2 regions of the Cupriavidus sp. Agwp_2 genome follow, and region 2 is predicted to be linked to the other one. Evidence: riboswitches for the same ligand, from Rfam matches in the RefSeq annotation. Region 2 holds a riboswitch; the other holds the start of a gene.
What was found. Region 2 has a riboswitch for glycine ahead of gcvT (glycine cleavage system aminomethyltransferase GcvT). Riboswitches for the same ligand answer to the same signal wherever they lie in the genome.
Positions count from the first base shown of each region.

Region 1 (3,286 bases), on a different replicon from region 2:
CGCATACAGCGCCTGCGTCTCGGTCTTGCCGGCAAAGGCGTTGTTGAAGGCGGAGATGGTGCCCGCCTGCCAGTCCGAGGTGTTGTAGGTGGTGTTGCTGAGCCGGTAGTTGTCGTAGTGGTAGCCGAAGGTGACCCAGTGGCCGCCCTTGAGCTGCTGCGGGCGGTAGTCGGCCTTCAGGTCGAGCGTGCGCCAGCCGGTGCCGTCGCCATAGGTCACCGTGCCCGGGCCATTGCCCGCAGTACTGGCGGTGCGGCTGATGTCCTTGCTGACGTCGAACAATGACGCCACGCCGGAGAAGTTCCACCCGGTCTCGTTGCGCGTGCGCAGCGACAGGCCATACAGCCAGCGCGCGTCTTCGCCGTTGCTCGGCGCAAACGCGTTGGCGGGGATCACGTAGCGGAAGCCGCCGATATTGACCGGGCCGCTCGACACCACGTTGCCGTTGGCATCGCGCAGGTAGCTGGCGGTGGTGCTGGAGCGGTCCTGCTGCCAGTAGGCGGCAGTAAACTGCGCCTGCAACGTATTGGTGATGTCGTAGCCGAGCTTGACCTTGAGCTGGTCCTGCACGGTATGCGTGACGCCCTCGCTGTTGACGCCCATCACGGTGCGATCGGCGCCGGTCTGGTCCTGGTCGAAATAGGCGCCGGTGACCGGCTTGTCGGCCGAGCTGGCGCGCACGTTCGAACGCGCCGCGGTATAGAAGCTCAGCGGCTGGCTCTTGCTGTCCTGCCGATCGACGCTGACCAGCCACGAAAACGGTCCGACGCGGTCGCCTACGTAGGCGTTGGCGTGCACGCCGTTGAAATTGTCGTGCGTGCCATACAGGTTGAAGCGCTGCGTGAACAGCTGCACGCTGGCATCGCCTTCGAACTTCTCCGGCGTGCGCGTGCTGATCAGCACGGTCGCGCCCAGCGAGTTGCCGGGGTACAGCGCCGAATACGGGCCATACAGCACGTCTACGCGCTCGATCTCGGCGGCATTGACCAGCGACCAGCGCGGCGGGAAGGTGAAATCGGAGCCCAGCAGGTTGGACAGCAGCAGGCCGTCGGCATAGACCAGCCCGCGCGCCGACTGGCGCGAGCTGGTGCTGCGCACCGAGATGATCGAATTCATATCGCCGATGAAGCGCTTGCGCACGGCGAGGTTGGGCGCGTACTTGAGCGCGTCTTCGGTGTTGACGACGTTGAAGTCCGCCATGCGCGCGGCGCTGATGCCGTAGGCGGGCGATGGCGTATTGGGCGGCGTGGCGGGCGTTTCGCCGCGCTCGGTCCTGGCCGAGACCACGACTTCCTGCAACGGTTGCGGCGCGCTGACGGGTCCATCCGCCTGCGCGCCGGCGATGCCGGGGCCCATCAGCGCGGCCGAAGCGGCCAGCGCAATCCGATTTCTTGTCACTGAAATACCTTTTCTGTTCTTCTGGCTCGCCCGACCGGTGCGCCGTATCCGGCTCGTGGTACGGCGCACTTCCTCCGCGTAGCGAGTGCTGACATTCTAGGTGGCGGGATGGATTGCCGCAGTGCGACATAGCGCCGCGCCAGAACGGAAGTGACTCGACCGCCCATGCGGGGGCATCAAGTTCTATACGCGTTTACCCGCATACCCACATGCGGCCTTTGTCTCTAGATTTGCCCGGATTGGCGTTCGCGCCAACGTGATGCTGGGAGAGACTGATCCGGCGGCAGCCGCCGCGGACAGCGCCGAAGGAGCAACCGCCCCGGAAACTCTCAGGCAAAAGGACCGGTATCACGCGTCACAGCACTCTGAAGAATGCCGCCATCGTCAGCCGGCATACCGAAGGAGCAAGCGGCCCTCGCCACCGGTACTACCGGCACCCCGGTGACTGTCGTGAATCTCTCAGGTCAGGAACAGAGGGGGCGTCCGCTACGCATGTCGCGTACGGGCTCCAATCCCGACGTTTCTGGACTGCCAGATCATGAAGACAATCGCCGTCATCGGCGGTGGCATCACCGGTGTCACCACGGCCTACGCGCTCGCCCGGCGCGGATTCTCCGTCACCCTGTTCGAGCGGCACCGCTACGCCGCGATGGAAACCTCGTTCGCCAACGGCGGACAGCTGTCCGCCTCCAACGCCGAGGTCTGGACGCACTGGTCCACCATCATCAAGGGCCTGAAGTGGATGCTGCGCAGCGATGCGCCGCTGCTGGTGAACCCGCGCCCGAACTGGCACAAGCTGAGCTGGTTCGCCGGGTTCATTGCCTCGATCCCGCACTACCGACGCAACACCATCGAGACCGCGCGCCTGGCCATCGCGGCGCGCGAGCACCTGTTCGCGTGGGCGGCGCAGGAAGGCATCGACTTTGACCACAAGCGCGAAGGCATCCTGCATATCTACCGCGACAAGGCCGGTTTCGAGCATGCGGGCCGCGTCTCGGCGCTGCTGGCACAGGGCGGGCTGGAGCGCCGGGCGGTGACGCCGGCGGAAATGCGCGCGATCGAGCCGACGCTGGCCGGCACGTACTACGGCGGTTATTTCACCGAAAGCGATTCGACCGGCGATATCCACAAGTTCACCAGCGGCCTGGCCGCCGCCATCGAACGCATGGGCGTGCGCTGCCGCTACGGCGAGGACGTGCGCAATGTCACCACCGATGGCCGCAGCGCCCGCGTCACGGTTCAGGAAGGCGCGGAAAGCACCACCTCGACCTTCGATGGCGCGGTGATCTGCGCCGGTACCGTGAGCCGCGCGCTGGCCGCCGGGCTGGGCGACCGCGTCAACATCTATCCGGTCAAGGGCTATTCCATCACCGTCAACCTGGACGACGCCGCCAGCCGCGCCGCGGCGCCAACCGTCAGCCTGCTCGACGACGAGACCAAGCTGGTCACCAGCCGCCTCGGCGACGACCGCTTCCGCGTGGCCGGCACCGCTGAGTTCAACGGCTTCAACCGCGACATCCGCGCCGACCGCATCCGGCCGCTGGTGGAATGGGTGCAGCAGTGCTTCCCGGGCGTCAGCACGCGCAGCGTGGTGCCATGGGCGGGGCTGCGGCCGATGCTGCCCGACATGCTGCCGCGCGTGGGCCGCGGGCGGGCGCGCTGCATCTTCTACAACACCGGGCACGGGCACCTTGGCTGGACGTTGTCAGCGGTGACGGCGGATATGGTGGCCGGGGTGGTGGCGCAGGCGCTGCTTGAGCCGAAGATGCCGGGCGTGGGTTCGCTGGCAATTGCCAAGGCTTGAGATCGCGTGTTAAGCGCGTCGCTATTGCCAGCGCCGGCCCTCTCCCCCAGCCCCTCTCCCGCGAGCGGGAGAGGGGCCGGGAGA
Region 1 is NZ_CP088084.1:1,562,723-1,566,008, forward strand. Features, by position in the region: gene LPA45_RS24795 (TonB-dependent receptor) at 1-1,398, opposite strand, end outside; glycine riboswitch at 1,652-1,753, shown strand; glycine riboswitch at 1,754-1,882, shown strand; gene LPA45_RS24800 (D-amino acid dehydrogenase) at 1,937-3,202, shown strand.
Region 1: it holds a riboswitch for glycine, as region 2 does, so the genes downstream of both, LPA45_RS24800 (D-amino acid dehydrogenase) here and gcvT (glycine cleavage system aminomethyltransferase GcvT) in region 2, are expected to answer to the same signal.

Region 2 (3,286 bases):
AGCCCGCGCAGGTTATCCAGCGTGGCGCCGCGCCAGCCGTAGATGGCCTGGTCGTCGTCGCCCACCGCGGTAAAGGCCGGCGCGCGCAGGTGCGAGCCGCCCGCCAGCAGCTTGAGCAACTGGTACTGGCAGGCGTTGGTGTCCTGGTATTCGTCGACCAGGAAGTAGCGCAGCCGGTTCTGCCACTTGAGCTGTACCGCTTCATTGCGCGCGAACAGTTCCGCGGGCAGGCGGATCAGGTCGTCGAAGTCGACCGCCTGGTAGGCATGCAGCGTGGCGACGTAGTTGCGGTAGACCAGCGCGGCCTGGTGCTCGTCGGCATTGGCGGCCTGCGCGATGGCGGCCTCCGGATCGATCATGCCGTTTTTCCACAGCGAGATCGTGCTCTGCACGCCGCGAATCAGCTTCTTGTCGGTGGTGCCGAGCTGCTCCTGGATCAGGCCGAAGCAGTCGTCCGAATCCATGATCGAGAACTGTGGCTTCAGGCCGACGTGTTCCGCCTCCATGCGCAGGATCTGCACGCCCAGCGAGTGGAAGGTACAGACCGTCAGCTGCTTGAGCGGGATGCGCTTGCCTTCGCGCGTGGTCTTGCCTTCCATCAGCTTGCCGATGCGCTCCTGCATCTCCTTGGCGGCCTTGTTGGTGAAGGTGACGGCGGCGATATGGCGCGGCTCGAAGCCTTTGTCCTCGATCAGGTGCGCGATCTTCTGCGTGATGACGCGGGTCTTGCCGGAGCCCGCCCCGGCCAGCACCAGGCAGGGGCCGTCCAGGTAGCGGACGGCTTCGGATTGGGCGGAATTCAGGCCGTGGCTCATGTGAAAGGCGCTCGGGAAATGAAGCGGAATGGGGCGAATGAATGGGGCGTACGAGGCGCGCGCCATGGGCAGCACACGTGCCCGGCGGCAAAGCTTTCGATGCTAACACGCTGGGCCTGGCCGGTCAGTCAGCGCCTGCCGCATCGTCGGCCCTCGTTGTGTCACTGGCGTAACACTTCGTAAAGGCCGGAGCCAATGAACGTGCACCAGGCTCTAACTGTTATGTCCAGGCGTGTCTCGGACATGCAATATCCATCACTCGGAGCCAACAATGAAAACCCTGCAGACATTGACCAAAGTGACCCTGATCGGCGCGATGGTCGCGGCATTCGCCGGTTGCGCGGACATGACCCCGAAGCAACGCAACACCGCCATCGGCGCGGGTGCGGGCGCCGTGGGCGGCGCCGTCCTGACCGAGGGCAGCGCACTGGGTACGCTGGGCGGCGCGGCCGTGGGCGGCGTGATCGGTAATGTCGTGACCGACGACAAGAAAAAGTAAGCCTCTCGCCAGACCCGGCTTCACGCCCCTGGCGGCGGGGCGCAGGAACGGGTACAGCCGCCGGGCGGCCGTCCGGCTTGGTTTGACAAAGGCCGGGGCCTCCCGTACATTGCGCGCATCCGACCGGGAGAGCGCGCAGAACTGCGCCGCCGAAGGGGTATCACCCGAAAACTCTCAGGCACCACGGACCGTTCGGATCGGCATGCAACATGCACACGATGCATGCCGCACTCTGGAGAGCGGCACCCGCCATTCGTGGCGAGCGTGCCCACCGAAGGGGCGCGCGAGGATGGGGTTCAACGAATCCGCCTCGTAATCTCTCAGGTATCGAGGACAGAGGGGTCATCCGCCGCAGCGGATTGCTTGCCTATTGGCATGGCGATCGTTGCGGCGGATGACCCTTTTTTGTTTTCGCAACCCGACATTGCCCCCGAGGATTCCATGACGCTCCAGGCCACGCCCCTCAACGCCATCCACCGCGCCCTCGGCGCCCGCATGGTCGACTTCGGCGGCTGGGACATGCCGGTCAACTACGGCTCCCAGATCGAAGAGCACAACGCCGTGCGCACCGACGCCGGCATGTTCGACGTGTCGCATATGTGCGTGGTCGATCTCAACGGCCCCAATACCCGCACCTTCCTGCGCGGCCTGCTGGCCAACAACGTCGACAAGCTGCAGACGCCCGGCAAGGCGCTGTACTCGTGCATGCTGGACGAGAAAGGCGGTGTCATCGATGACCTGATCGTCTATTTCTTTGCCGAGGACCGTTTCCGCCTGGTGGTCAACGCCGGCACCGCGGTCGGCGATATCGACTGGATCCGCGCGCGCAATGACGCCACCGGCAGCGGCGTGACCATCACCCCGCGTCGTGAAGACGTCGCGCCCGCGGGCGTGCAGCCGCTGGCGATCGTCGCAGTCCAGGGCCCTGACGCCCGCGCCAAGGTGTGGAGCACGTTCCCGTCGACCCAACCTTCCGATGCGCTCAAGCCCTTCAACGCTGTCGTGGTCCAGGATCCCGCCCTGGGCGAGGTCATGGTCGCGCGCACCGGCTACACCGGCGAAGACGGTTTCGAGCTGGTGGTGCCGGCCGCAAGCGTCGCCGGCCTGTGGGAAAAGCTGAATGCCGCGGGCGTGCGCCCGGCCGGCCTGGGCGCGCGCGACACGCTACGCCTGGAAGCCGGCATGAACCTGTACGGCCAGGACATGGACATCAGCACCTCGCCGCTGGACGCCGGCCTGGCCTGGACTGTGGACCTGCAGAGCGAACGCGACTTCACCGGCAAGGGGGCGCTGGCCGCCGCCGGTTCTCGCCAGCAGTTCCTTGGCCTCATCCTGCGTGATAAAGGCGGCGTGCTGCGCGCCCACCAGAAGGTCATCACCCCCGCCGGTGACGGCGAAATCACTAGCGGCACCTTCAGCCCCTCACTGTCGCAATCGATCGCGTTCGCACGCCTGCCGCAAGGCGTGAATGTCGGCGACACGGTGCAGGTGGAGATCCGCGACCGCAAACTCAACGCGACTGTGGTTAAACTGCCGTTTGTGCGTAATGGCAAGGCACTCGTGAGCTAAGGGAAACACCCGCTCACCCAACGGTCGCCCTCGCCTGCCGGCAGCGTTGCCGGGCAGGCATCACCCAACAAGAAACAGATCTGAATCCGGAGAACCTTCATGAATTTCCCCGCCGACCTCAAATACACCGAATCGCATGAGTGGGTGCGCGTCGAAGCCGACGGCACGCTCACCATCGGCATCACCGACCACGCACAGGACGCATTGGGCGACATCGTCTTCCTGGAACTGCCCGAAGTGGGCAAGTCGGTCGGTGCCGGCGACGCGCTGGCAGTGGTCGAATCGGTGAAGGCCGCTTCCGACATCTATGCCCCGGTGGCCGGCGAAGTGATCGCCGTGAACGAGGCCGCCACGGCTGCGCCGGAAAGCGTCAACGCCAACGCCTTCGACGCCTGGCTGTTCA
Region 2 is NZ_CP088083.1:3,648,811-3,652,096, forward strand. Features, by position in the region: gene LPA45_RS17145 (UvrD-helicase domain-containing protein) at 1-815, opposite strand, end outside; gene LPA45_RS17150 (glycine zipper 2TM domain-containing protein) at 1,087-1,314, shown strand; glycine riboswitch at 1,429-1,515, shown strand; glycine riboswitch at 1,537-1,661, shown strand; gene gcvT (glycine cleavage system aminomethyltransferase GcvT) at 1,756-2,883, shown strand; gene gcvH (glycine cleavage system protein GcvH) at 2,983-3,286, shown strand, end outside.